DNA from 3 places in the Phreatobacter aquiterrae genome. Region 1 is predicted to be linked to each of the others. Evidence: predicted binding sites of a transcription regulator. Region 1 holds the regulator's gene; each other region holds the start of a gene.
The links. Region 1 encodes LexA, which represses DNA repair genes until DNA is damaged. Its sites were predicted from a motif close to TGTTCNNNNTGTGTTCNG; they were not measured.
Positions count from the first base shown of each region.

Region 2: the regulator LexA is predicted to act here: its motif matches at 2,480-2,497, upstream of ACJ4V0_RS07350 (helicase-related protein).
Region 3: the regulator LexA is predicted to act here: its motif matches at 2,449-2,466, upstream of recA (recombinase RecA).

Region 1 covers NZ_JBJPHW010000013.1:87,935-92,152, forward strand. Annotated here, with positions in the region: gene ACJ4V0_RS18290 (ComEC/Rec2 family competence protein) at 1-1,999, shown strand, start outside; gene lexA (transcriptional repressor LexA) at 1,993-2,685, opposite strand; gene ACJ4V0_RS18300 (molybdopterin molybdotransferase MoeA) at 2,795-3,997, opposite strand; gene moaC (cyclic pyranopterin monophosphate synthase MoaC) at 4,001-4,218, opposite strand, start outside.
Region 2 covers NZ_JBJPHW010000003.1:464,105-468,322, reverse strand. Annotated here, with positions in the region: gene ACJ4V0_RS07350 (helicase-related protein) at 1-2,406, opposite strand, end outside; gene ACJ4V0_RS07345 (hybrid sensor histidine kinase/response regulator) at 2,765-4,218, opposite strand, start outside.
Region 3 covers NZ_JBJPHW010000006.1:530-4,747, forward strand. Annotated here, with positions in the region: gene ACJ4V0_RS10530 (hypothetical protein) at 1-2,240, opposite strand, end outside; gene recA (recombinase RecA) at 2,549-3,628, shown strand; gene alaS (alanine--tRNA ligase) at 3,854-4,218, shown strand, end outside.

The DNA.
Region 1 (4,218 bases):
GCTGCTTACCACCGGATTCGCCGCCGTATTGGCCGGGTTTGCGGCGGGATCGCTGAAGACCTGGCTGATGACCCAGCCGCTGCTCGGCGCCGACAGTGGCGTGGTGCAGGTGCAGGCTTGGGTGGAAGCGGTGGAGCGGCGCGAGAGCGGCGAACGGCTGACCCTTCGCGTGCGATCGATCTCGCCCTTCTCAGGGGATGCGCCGTTCCGCATCCGTGTCACGAGCCGCGCCGCGACGGGTGCCGTCGTCGGGCGGCCCGTGAGCCTCGCCGCGAGATTGCGCCCGCCAGCCGACCCGGTCGCGCCGGGGCTCTACGATTTCGGCCGCGACGCCTTCTTCACCGGTGTCGGCGCCAGCGGCTTCGTGATCGGCAGGGTGGGGGAGGGGCAGGCTGGCGATCCACCGATCGGGGTCCGGTTGCGCGCCGGGCTCGATCATATCCGCACCAGGATCAGCGAGCGCATCCGGGCGGCCATTCCGGGACCGTCCGGCGCCATCGCCGACGCCCTGGTCAGCGGCAAGCGCGACGGCATACCCGAGGGCCTCAACGAGGCCATGCGCGTCGCGGGCCTCTACCACATCCTGTCGATCTCCGGCTTTCATATGGCGCTGGTCGCCGCCCTCGTCTTCGCGGTCGTGCGCGGCGGCCTGACGCTGGTGCCCTCCCTCGCGCTGAAGCGCCACGTGAAGGCGTGGGCTGCTGTGGTAGCACTGGTGGTGTCGACCGGCTATCTCGTGATCTCCGGAGCCGAGGTCGCGACGCAGCGATCGTGGATCATGATCGCCGTCGTCCTGATCGGTGTCGCCCTGGACAGAGGGGCGCTGACGTTGCGCACGCTGGCAATCGCCGCTCTCGCCGTGCTGGCCATCGCGCCGGAGAGCCTTCTGGGACCGAGCTTCCAGATGTCGTTCGCGGCGACGCTGGCGCTGGTCTCTGGATACGTCACCCTGCGCCCCTGGGCCGAACGGCAGGCGTCAGACCCCGGGGGACTCGGCCGCACTCTTCTTCTGGTGACCAACGGCGTGATCGGGCTCGCCGCAAGCTCGTTTGTCGCATCCCTCGCCACCACGCCCTATGCCGCCTTCCACTTTAACACGGTCCATCTCTACGGCGTCGCAGGCAATCTGCTCGGCGCACCCATCGTCGAGTTCATCGTCATGCCGCTGGAGATCCTGGCGCTGCTGCTGTGGCCGTTCGGCTGGGACAAACCTGTCTGGGCGCTGGCCGGCCTCGGCATCGACCTTTTCGTGCGCGTCGCCGAATGGGTAGCGTCATGGCCGGGTGGCCGGATCATCGTCCCGTCCGCGCGGCCTGCGGGCCTTCTCGTCCTGTCCTTCGGAATGATCCTCGTCGCCGCCCTGTCGACGCCACTGCGGTGGACGGGCGTGCCGCTCGTGGTGCTCGGTCTTGCCCTGGCGCCCGGGGGTGATCGCGCCGCAATCATCATCGACGGGGAAGGATCGACGGTCGCCGCGCGGGGTCAGGACGGGACGCTGCGCGTCGTCTCGCCGCGCGGAAACCGCTTCGCGGTGCAGCGCTGGCTGCATGCGGAAGGTGACGCACGCAACGCGGCGGACGACACCGTCACGGCGGGTGTTACCTGCGATTCGCTCGGATGTGCCATGAGCCTGCCGGGCGGAGGCCGGATCGCCGTGCCACGCCATTCCGATGCGGTGGCGGACGATTGCCGCGAGGCCCGCATTGTCGTGACGCGCTATCCGGCGCCGCCGACATGCGCGGCCATGGTCGTGGATCTCAAAGCCCTGGCCTGGACGGGCGCTGTCCGCCTCTATCGCGATGGCGATCGCTGGCGGATCGAGGCCGCGCGGCCGGAAGGGGTCATGCGGCCCTGGTTCAGACCGCGGCCCGCCGTCGCAGCCGCCCCTGCGCTGCTGCGGATGCCGGACACCGCGCGCCAGACCCCGCAGTCGGACACAAACGACGCCGAGCCTGATACCGCGCCCCCGCACGAGGCCGATATAGAGCCGGCTCAGTAACGCCGAATCAATCCCACCAGCTTGCCCTGGATACGCACGCGGTCCGGACCGAGAACGCGGGTCTCGTAAGCCGGGTTGGCGGCCTCGAGCGCGATCGACGTGCCGCGCCGGCGCAGGCGTTTCAGGGTCGCTTCCTCGTCATCGATGAGTGCCACGACGATGTCCCCGGTCTCAGCGCTGTCGCCCTTCCGGATCAGCGCCAGATCACCTTCGAGAATGCCCGCCTCGATCATCGAATCACCCCTGACTTCAAGGGCATAGTGCTCGCCGCGCGTGAGCATCTCCGGAGGGATCGATACAGTCGACATGCGTGACTCGATGGCCTCACGCGGCACGCCGGCCGCGATCCGTCCCATCAGCGGCACGGCGACCGGCATCACGGTCTCGTCGTCGGAGGACGATGGCCGTGCCCGGCCGAGCGACCCTTCGATGACGCTGGGCGAGAACTTGCCACGCGCCGGGCCAGCCGACTGCTCCGGCTGCCGGATCACCTCAAGGGCGCGCGCCCTGTTTGGTAGCCGGCGAATGAAACCGCGCTCCTCAAGCGCGGTGATCAGCCGATGGATGCCGGACTTCGATCGCAGGTCCAGCGCTTCCTTCATCTCGTCGAAGGACGGCGGCACACCACTCTCCTGAAGGCGCTCCTGGATGAAGCGAAGGAGTTCGTGTTGCTTGCGCGTCAGCATCGGTTTCCGTCCTCGATTGTAACCGGTCCGACTCGACCGAACAGATCATGAACAATCACTATCTGTTCTTTATGTGTTCCGCAACTCTTGAGATTTCGTAAAGCGCCAATCAGCGATCGAGCCGCAGGATGCGGCACTTGTCGCCCGCCTGTGCCGCTGGCGCATGCGGTGCGCGCAGGATCAGCGCATCGGATTCGGCCAGCACACGGATCATGGATGAATCCTGGATCGCGGAGGGCGTGGCGATGAGCCGCCCCTGGTCATGGGTCAGGCGGGCGCGCAGATGGTCGGCGCGCAGGTCGTTGGCCGGGACATCGGCGCCGAGGATCGCCTCCTCGCCGGCTGCGGTGTCGTCAGGCTGCCCCCCGAGCCGGCGCAGCAGCGGCAGGAGAAAGAGCATGGCGCAGACGAAGGAGGCGACCGGATTGCCGGGCAGGCCGAGCAGCCTCATCGGGCCGAGATCGGCCATCAGCAGGGGTTTTCCGGGGCGCATGGCGATCTTCCAGAAGCCGAGTGCGGCCCCCTCGGCGGCAATCACTTCCCGCATCAGGTCGTATTCACCGACGGAAGCGCCGCCCGAGGTGACGAGGACGTCATGGCCGGTAAGACGCGCCTGGCGGACGCGGTCGAGCGTTGCGTCGAGCCGGTCCGGCGCTATGCCGAGATGCGTCGGCAGGCCGCCGGCCCGGTGGACGATCGCAGCAAGCGCCAGCGCATTGGACGACACGATCTGCCCGGGCGCGGGAGCCGTTCCAGGCTCGACCAGTTCGTCACCCGTCGACAGGATGGCGACGCGCGGCTTCCGGTGGACAGGCACCATCGCGTGGTTCATCGCCGCGGCAAGCGCCAGCCGGCGCGGGTTCATCGGCGTTCCCGCCGTCAGGCCGGTTTCGCCGGCGGCGAAATCGAGACCCCGGCGACGGATGAAACGCCCGGCATTTCCGGCGACCGGGATGGCGACGGTTTCGCCATCGCGTTCGGCGTCCTCCTGCATCACCACCATGTCGGCGCCGCCCGGTACCGGTGCGCCGGTGAAAATGCGCACAGCCGTTCCGGCCTCAACGGTTCCTGCGAACGCATGGCCGGCCGCGGCCTCGCCGATGACCGTGAGACGTCCGGGAAGGTCCGCCGCGCGCACCGCGTATCCGTCCATCGACGAGACGTCCTCCGGCGGCTGGCTGCGGGCTGCGACGAGATCGCGGGTCAGCACGCGACCATCGCATTCGGCGACCGGAATCCATTCCTCGGGCAGGGGGGCCGCGTCCTTCAGGACCCGCGCCAGCGCCTCCGCGACGGGAAGCAGTCCGGCCATGGCTCAGGCGGCCCGGTAGGTGCCGGAGGCGCCGCCGCTCTTCTCGACGACGTGGATCCCCTCGATCCTCATGCCGCGGTCGACGGCCTTCACCATGTCGTAGACCGTCAGGCAGGCGACAGAGACGGCGGTGAGGGCCTCCATCTCGACACCAGTCTGGCCGGAGACCTTGACCGTGGCGGTGACCCGGACACCCGGCAACGCCTCGTCCGGAACCACAT
Region 2 (4,218 bases), on a different contig from region 1:
CGAACAGCCGACCAGCGAGGTCATGCCAACGGTCGCGGTGAAGCCGCCACCGGGGAAGTGCCCTGCCGGTTCCGGCGTCGGCGTGCCGGGACGCCAGGCGAGGGCCGGGCGGATGATGTCGGCGAGGCGCTCCAGGATATCGACGCGCACGGCGCGGGTGCCGAGCGCCCGGAAGCCGACGAGGCGATAGAGATCCTTCTCGATCTCCGGATCGACGGCAATCGAGGTGCGGCCCGAGGCGGCCAGGGCCGGCAGTTCGGCGAGGCCCTTCTTCTCCAGCATGTCGTGCCTGAGCATGTAGAGCTGCAGCGCCATGGCGCGCGGCGCCGGCTTCAGTGTCGCCGGCAGGTAGATGTGATAGGCGCCGAAGCGCACGCCGAGCTTGCGCAGGGCGGCGCGCGCCTCCTGGTCGAGCTGCTTGACGTCGTCGGCGACCTTCGGCCGCTCGATCACGCCGAGCGCTTCGGCGAGCTGGAAGGCGACGCCGCGGGCAAGCCCGGTGAGCTCCGCCGAGGTTTCCAGCGCGAGGACCGGGCCGAGCAGCTTCTCGATCTGCGCATGGACCCACAGGTCGAGACGCGCCTGCACCTGGTCGCGCGGGCCGCCGGTCAGATGCTCGTCGGAGAGGATGCGGACGCGCGGCGACAGCACCTTGTCACCGCCGACGAGCTTGGCCACCGCCTCGCCGTGCCAGCGAATGGTGCCGTCGTTGGACAGGATGAAGGCCTCGTCGCCGGATGAGGAGAGCTTCTCGGCGCGCGAGTCGATCTCCCCGGACAGCGCCTTGGCGGCGGCCGCGCGCAGGGCCTTGCCGGCCTCGCCGTCGCCCGCCTGCGGGTCGGGCACGAACCGGAAGCCCTCAAGCCGGCCGACGTGCTGGCCCTCGACGGTGACGTCTCCGGTCTTGGTGATCTCGGCCTCGAGCATGGTGTTTTCCCTTAGGCGCCGCATCAGCACGCTCGTCCTGCGGTCGACGAAGCGCTGCGTCAAGCGTTCATGGAGGGCGTCGGACAAAATGTCCTCGACCCGGCGGGTCTCGGCCTGCCAGTGGACGGGGTCGTCGACCCAGTCCGGGCGGTTGGCTGCGAAGGTCCAGGTGCGGATATGGGCGATGCGCGTCGACAATGTGTCGATGTCGCCATCGGTGCGGTCGGCGAAGGCCACCTGGGCGGCGATCCAGTCGGAGGGAATGCGCCCGGAGCGGCCCGTCAGATAGCCGAACAGCGTCGAGACGAGGTCGGCATGGCTCGCGGGAGAGATGTTGCGGTAGTCCGGCATCAGGCAGGCGTCCCACAGCCGGGACACCGCCGCGCGCCCGCGCGCCCGCGCGCGAACCTCCGCATCGCGCAGCACGAGCTCGAAAACCCTCTGGTCCTGGGCGATGGGCGAGCGGGTCAGGCCGGGCTCGCCGGGATTCTGGTCGAGGCTGTCGCGGAGGCTCTCGACGGACGAGAAATCGAGATGGGTGTTGCGCCATTGCAGCACCTTCACCCCGTCGAAGGAGTGGCTTTCCAGCGCCTGGACAAGGTCGTCCTCCAGCGGCGGGCAGCGGCCCGTGGTGCCGAAGGTGCCGTCGCGGTTGGAACGCCCGGCCCGGCCAGCGATCTGCGCGAACTCCACCGGATTGAGGCGGCGGAACTGGTAGCCGTCGAACTTGCGGTCGGCGGCGAAGGCGACATGCTCGACGTCGAGGTTGAGACCCATGCCGATGGCGTCGGTGGCGATCAGGTAGTCGACGTCGCCCGACTGGTAGATCTCCACCTGCGCGTTGCGCATGCGCGGCGACAGCGCTCCCAGCACGACGGCCGCCCCGCCCCTCTGGCGGCGGATGAGCTCGGCAATGGCATAGACCTCGTCCGCCGAGAAGGCGACGATGGCCGACCGCCGCGGCAGCCGGGTGATCTTCTTCTCGCCGGCGAACATCAGGTTCGAGAAGCGCGGCCGCGTGACGATATTGGCGCCCGGAATGAGCTTCTCGATGAGTCCGCGCATCGTGCCGGCGCCGAGCAGCATGGTCTCGTCGCGGCCGCGGCGGTTGAGGATGCGGTCGGTGAAGACGTGGCCGCGCTCGAGATCGCCGGCGATCTGGATCTCGTCGATGGCGAGGAACGACACGTCGAGGTCGAGCGGCATGGCTTCGACGGTGGCCACCCAGTAGCGCGCGCCGGGCGGCTTGATCTTTTCCTCGCCGGTGACGAGGGCGACCGCCCCTGCGCCGGCGCGGGCGACCAGCTTGCCATAGACCTCGCGGGCGAGGAGCCGGAGCGGCAGTCCGATCAGGCCGGAGGGATGGGCCAGCATCCGCTCGATGGCGAGCGTCGTCTTGCCCGTATTGGTGGGCCCGAGCACTGCGGTGACCCCACGCCCGCGAAGGGCGGGGGGCAATGGCGGAAAAGACAGGGTCATTCAGGACCGTGTGTATCATGCCGGCACGCGCATGGCGTGACATTTCGGTATCGGGCAGGGGCGTGTTCACGCGGAGAACGAGTCTGGAACGAATCGGGTCCGAATCGCTGACTCACGCAGAGTCACGATTCGTTCACGACCAGATGTGGTGGCTCAGAGTCGAGCAGGCCACTAGACGAGTCGATTCGTGGAGAGCTGCGAGTCGAACGTCGCGCCGGTTGAGTCATTCTGGTTGACGAATTCTTAACGACGACTCGCAAGGCGCCGGATCGTCCATGGCTCGGCCCCGCAAGACTCAGGCCCCCACGATGAGGATTCATGTCCCGGTTCCGGCGACTCGCAGGGACCGCAATAATCTTCAGGTGAAGGCGGCCAGCACCCGCCGCACGTCCGCCATGGTGAAAGGCTTCTCCATGATCGGGATGGTGCCGTCTCCGGCATGGCGCGCGATGGCGCCCGGCCCCTCCACGGCATCGCCGGTCATGATCACGACGCGGTCCGCCAGACCTGGGTTGAGCCCGATCGCCCGGTCACGGAAGCGCAATCCGTCGACGCCGGGCATGCGCAGATCGACGAAGACGAGATCAGCGTCGAGAACCGCGCCTTCCTCCAGGGCCTCGCGCGCCGTCTGCGCCGGCAGCACGCGATGTCCGAGAAGCTCGAGCATCTCGGCCAGGCCGGAACGCACATCGGCCTCGTCGTCGACGACGAGGATCGACAGGCCGTTCTTGGCGGCCGGCTCGTCGGCCTCCGCAGCATCGGCGTCCCCGGCGGCGACCGGGATCAGCACCGTGAAGCGCGCTCCACCCTCCTCGCTGCGGTCGAGACCGATGGAGCCGCCATGCGATTCCACCACCGTCTTGCAGATGGATAGGCCGATACCGGTGCCGACGCCGGACGGCTTGGTGGTGAAATAGGGCTCGAAGATGCGTCCGGCGATGGCATCGGGAACGCCGTGGCCGTTGTCGGAGACGACGAGCCGGACGTGACCGTTCTTGCGGCGGGTGGAGATCGTCACCTTGCGCGGCGGCTCCAGATCGACGAGCGCGTGCTGGGCGTTGATCACCAGATTGGCGATGACCTGCCCGATGAAGTCGCGGTCGGCGATGATGGCCGGCAGATTTGGATCGAGGTCGAGGTCCAGCGTCACGTCGTGGCTGCGCAGGCCATAGGCCAGCATGTCGGCGGTGGCCCGCACCAGCTCGTTGATCTGCGTCGTCTCGCGCTTCTCCGGCCTTTGCCGCGCCATGGCGAGGAAGCTCTTGACGATGCGTCCCGCCCGGTCGGCCGCCGCATGGATGCGCTCGGCGCGGCGCTTCTGCCCGGCATCGGCCGCGGTTTCCATCAGCAGCGTCGACTGCGCGACGAGAATGGCCAGCGGATTGTTCAGCTCGTGCGCGACGCCGGCCAGCAGCGAACCCATGGCCGAGAGCTTCTCGGCCTGGTGCAGCCGCTCGCGCTGCTGTTCCATCTGCCGCTCGGCCTCGCGCGCCTGGGAGAGGTCGCGCAGATGCGCGGTGAAGACGCGGCGCTGCGGCAGCCTGATCTCGGAAATGGTCAGCTCGATCGGGATCAGCGCTCCGTCGGCGCGCTGCGCATCGATGGTGATGCGCTGGTCCAGCACGCGGCTGATGCCGGTGGAGGTATAGCGCGCCATGCCGTTGGCATGGGCCTGCCGCAGCCCCGGCGGGATGATCAGCTCGGCGATGGAGCGGCCGACAGAATTGCTGCGCGAATAGCCGAAGGTCGCCATCGCGGCGGGGTTGAGGTCGATGAGGACGCCTTCCTCGTCGACCACCATGATCGGGTCGA
Region 3 (4,218 bases), on a different contig from region 1:
TAGGTTTGACCGGTGCGATTTTCGATCTGCATAAGGTCAAAAATTCGCGCAGACATAGATTTGTCGTTGACCGGCGTGGTCGGAAGAATGGCTGATAAATATTCCACTCTCGATGACAATATTCGCATATGCGCCCAGCCCGACGAGGTGGCTTTGAGGCTATCCTGAGGCCGTATAACTAGGGTTGATGATGTGTCAACCTCAATCAATCCTTTTTCCAAGCAGAATATTGCAGCTGCCATGACGTCATTTGCCACAAATCCCATCACGCCAAGATCGTCCAGTACTCTCCTCACTGCAACAAATCCCATTTGACCATTGTCACCGCGCACCTTTCGAAGGCTGATTAAGTGGAAGAGGATTTCTGAGATAAGCAAATTGTTGGGCCGCTCCCATCGGCTATCGCCATTGAAAATGTTTGCGACAAAACCGGCATAATGATTGAAGAATCTATAGTCCTGTCTCATCAGAGCTCTGACAATCCTGTATTCTGGAAATGATCTATATGTGCCGCCTTGCGCGATCGATGCAATTATATCCTCCGGCATATGCCCTGAGGTAATTATTGCGTTGAACATATCGAGAGCTCTACGAACATTGCGGCCTGCCAAAGCCTCTAGTACGCGAGATATATTGTTAGAACGCTGAAATAGTTCAAAATAGATAGCTCTTAGGAATTCTCCAGCTCGACTTTTTGGGTAGCTAAATGTGATGCCTGATCGTGACTGGAATTTTATCTGCTCTGGAGCCTCGGACGACAGAGCTTCCAAGCTAAGCTCTAATCTCTTTTTTACAACATCCACAAACCGCGGCGGGCTTATATTGAATATTTGCCCAGTTTTATATGTATCAAGGGGCGGTGAATTCTTAAAAGACTCGAAGGTTGAGTCGCGCATCTGAAGCACAACAAGGCATCTGGTTTGATCCATGAACCATAGTGCCGTCTGAAACGCAGCGAGTTGTGCGGCCGGTTCCCGGCGGTCAACGTTGTCGAACACAACAATCAGATTCTCACCACGGTCGCCTTGGAGATATCTGGATATTCCTCTTGTGAGCCTTGCGGCGTCCTGCCGCCACTGTTCAATATCACGGGCGCGCTCCAGTTCCCCACGACCTGCGCCGATCGAGTTCATTCTTTGATAATATGCGCTGCGATCAGCCAAGTCGTCCGCGAATACGCGTTCTTGGTCCGCGGCGTCCCTCAGGTTCACAGGAGCGCCCTCCTCCTGGATGCTCTTGGCGAATTGGGCACAAACCCAGTCTTGCCATTGAAGAAAGTCTTCGGGGGCTGAATTGAAATCCAGAAAGGCCCAATGATTTCGCCCGGCTAAGGCGGAAGGTTGTAAGAATTCCTTGTACCGACGAGCGAACAATGACTTACCAACGCCGACGCCACCCGTAATTATTTGAAGGTCTCCGGTTGGAGGCTTGGACCGATCAAAAGTGGATAGCCGATTTGATATGCTGTCAGACTTGCGCTTAGATGTGGTGACCTCAAGCCGCCTTTTGGCTCGCGAAAGTCGGTCCTTCAAGAACGATTCAAGTATACGATCGTAGCTTGTAACCTCGTTTGATGAAATGTACGCGCGACCATATATATCCGGATCGGTCGTTTGGTCGCGAGAAGAGAAGTACCTTCGTAGGATGGGAGATATGTCGGCTGCGAAGGAATTGGGTTCTATCCTTGATCCGATCTGTGTAGGACCGGCGCCCTGATTGAAGGGGCGCTTGAAATCGCTGAATCGAAGGGCTTGGCTGGCGTTATCAGCAAGAATATCGAGAGTCTTAGTGCCCAAGAGCGCGATAAGTTTGTCGAGTGCGTTCGACCCAGGAGATAGTTCACCAAGGGACACTATTAGTTCTGGTTCCGCATCCCACTTTCCAGCCAAGACATTTTGACCATTGGTGGCGAGGATGCGACAACAAGGGTTAATACCGCTTGGAAAGTTGCGATTAATTTCTAGAGCATAGAGTCGTGCTTCTGCGTATGCGAGGGTGACATCGGCCGAAGGTGCCTTTGCTTCAATCACTGCGACTGGAAGTGACTTCTTATGGATGGTGAAGTCTGGAACGTAGCCAACCTTGCGCTTTTGACCCTTCCCAATATCCCTTGCAGATATTTGCTCCTTGCTTCGGATGTCCTCGATAGGAATGGCTAGAGTCTCGCTCCGGGTAAGAAGCGGTATGATCGCTCGAATCTCGACGTCGGCCTCTGTGGTGCCATCTGAAATCACAGACACGTTCCGTCTCCCGTCCGCCAGGTTGAGAGTAGCCTGCCTGAGCAATTGCTCGACTTCAATGTCTTGAATGGGGCTGCTGAAGGCGGTTCGTAATGTGGTCTCGCACCAGTTGGTGTAACTGGTATTCAGTCTCGTACTTGATCATTCATACCCCAACCGCCGCTTGGTCGAAAACGGCTCGTGCCGCATCTCGTCGCAATACCCCGGCGAGAACAAAAATAGAACTTGCGAATGAGAACAAACCATGTACGGTCGTTTTACCACAGGTTTCGGCCATCAGGCCTTGCCAGCACAGGGGAGCTACCGCCATGAGTCAGGCCGCACTGCGACTCGTCGAAGGTTCATCCATGGACAAGACCAAGGCGCTTGACGCCGCTCTCTCCCAGATCGAGCGCGCCTTCGGCAAGGGCTCCATCATGCGGCTCGGCAAGAACGAGAAGCTGGTCGAGATCGAGACGATCTCGACCGGCTCGCTCGGCCTCGATATCGCCCTCGGCATCGGCGGCATGCCGCGCGGGCGCGTCGTGGAGATCTACGGCCCGGAGTCCTCCGGCAAGACGACGCTGGCGCTGCACACCATCGCCGAGGCGCAGAAGACCGGCGGCGTCTGCGCCTTCATCGACGCGGAACATGCGCTCGACCCGGTCTATGCCCGCAAGCTCGGCGTCAACCTCGACGACCTGCTGATTTCGCAGCCCGACGCCGGCGAGCAGGCTCTGGAGATCTGCGACACGCTGGTGCGCTCCGGCGCCATCGACGTGGTGGTGGTCGATTCGGTCGCCGCGCTGACCCCGCGCGCCGAGCTCGAGGGCGAGATGGGCGACAACCAGCCGGGCATGCAGGCCCGCCTGATGAGCCAGGCGCTGCGCAAGCTGACCGCCTCCATCTCCAAGTCCAAGACCATGGTGATCTTCATCAACCAGATCCGCATGAAGATCGGCGTCATGTACGGCTCGCCGGAGGTGACCACCGGCGGCAATGCGCTGAAGTTCTACGCCTCCATGCGCCTCGACATCCGCCGCATCGGCGCGATCAAGGACCGCGAGGAGGTGGTCGGCAACCAGACCCGCGTGAAGGTGGTGAAGAACAAGCTGGCGCCGCCGTTCAAGCAGGTCGAGTTCGACATCATGTATGGCGAGGGCGTCTCCAAGATGGGCGAGCTCATCGACCTCGGCGTCAAGGCCGGCGTCGTGGAGAAGTCCGGCGCCTGGTTCTCCTACGACAGCCAGCGCGTCGGCCAGGGCCGCGAGAACGCCAAGGCCTTCCTCAAGCAGAACCCCGACATGGCCGCCAAGATCGAGGCTGCCATCCGCCAGAACGCCGGACTCATCGCCGAGAAGATCCTCGGCGAGGTCGAGCCGGACGGCGACGCCGACAGCCCGGACTGAGAGCTGGCGCAGCCGCCGCACGCGACGAAGGCCGGGTTCGCCCGGCCTTTTGCGTTGCGGGCGGGAGGGGTCGCTTCCGGTCTGGCGTGGGACGATGAGCGGCGGGGCGATGCGTCCTCGCGTCGAAACCGGTTTCCTTGCGCGAAAAATGTTCTAGAACACCCGCCGACCAGACTTCAGGCCGCTCCCTGCACAGGGCCCGGCCGCAACCCATCAGTTCGGGCCATGACCGGCGTCAACCAGATCCGCAAGACCTTCCTCGATTACTTCGCCAGGAACGGCCACGCCGTGGTGGAGAGTTCGCCGCTCGTTCCGCGCAACGATCCGACGCTGATGTTCGCCAATTCCGGCATGGTGCAGTTCAAGAACGTCTTCACCGGCGTCGAGAAGCGGCCCTATTCGACGGCGACGACGGCGCAGAAATGCGTGCGGGCGGGCGGCAAGCACAACGACCTCGACAATGTCGGCTACACCGCGCGCCACCACACCTTCTTCGAGATGCTCGGCAACTTCTCGTTCGGCGACTATTTCAAGGACCAGGCGATCGAGCATGCCTGGAACCTGATCACGAAAGAGTACGAGCTGCCGGT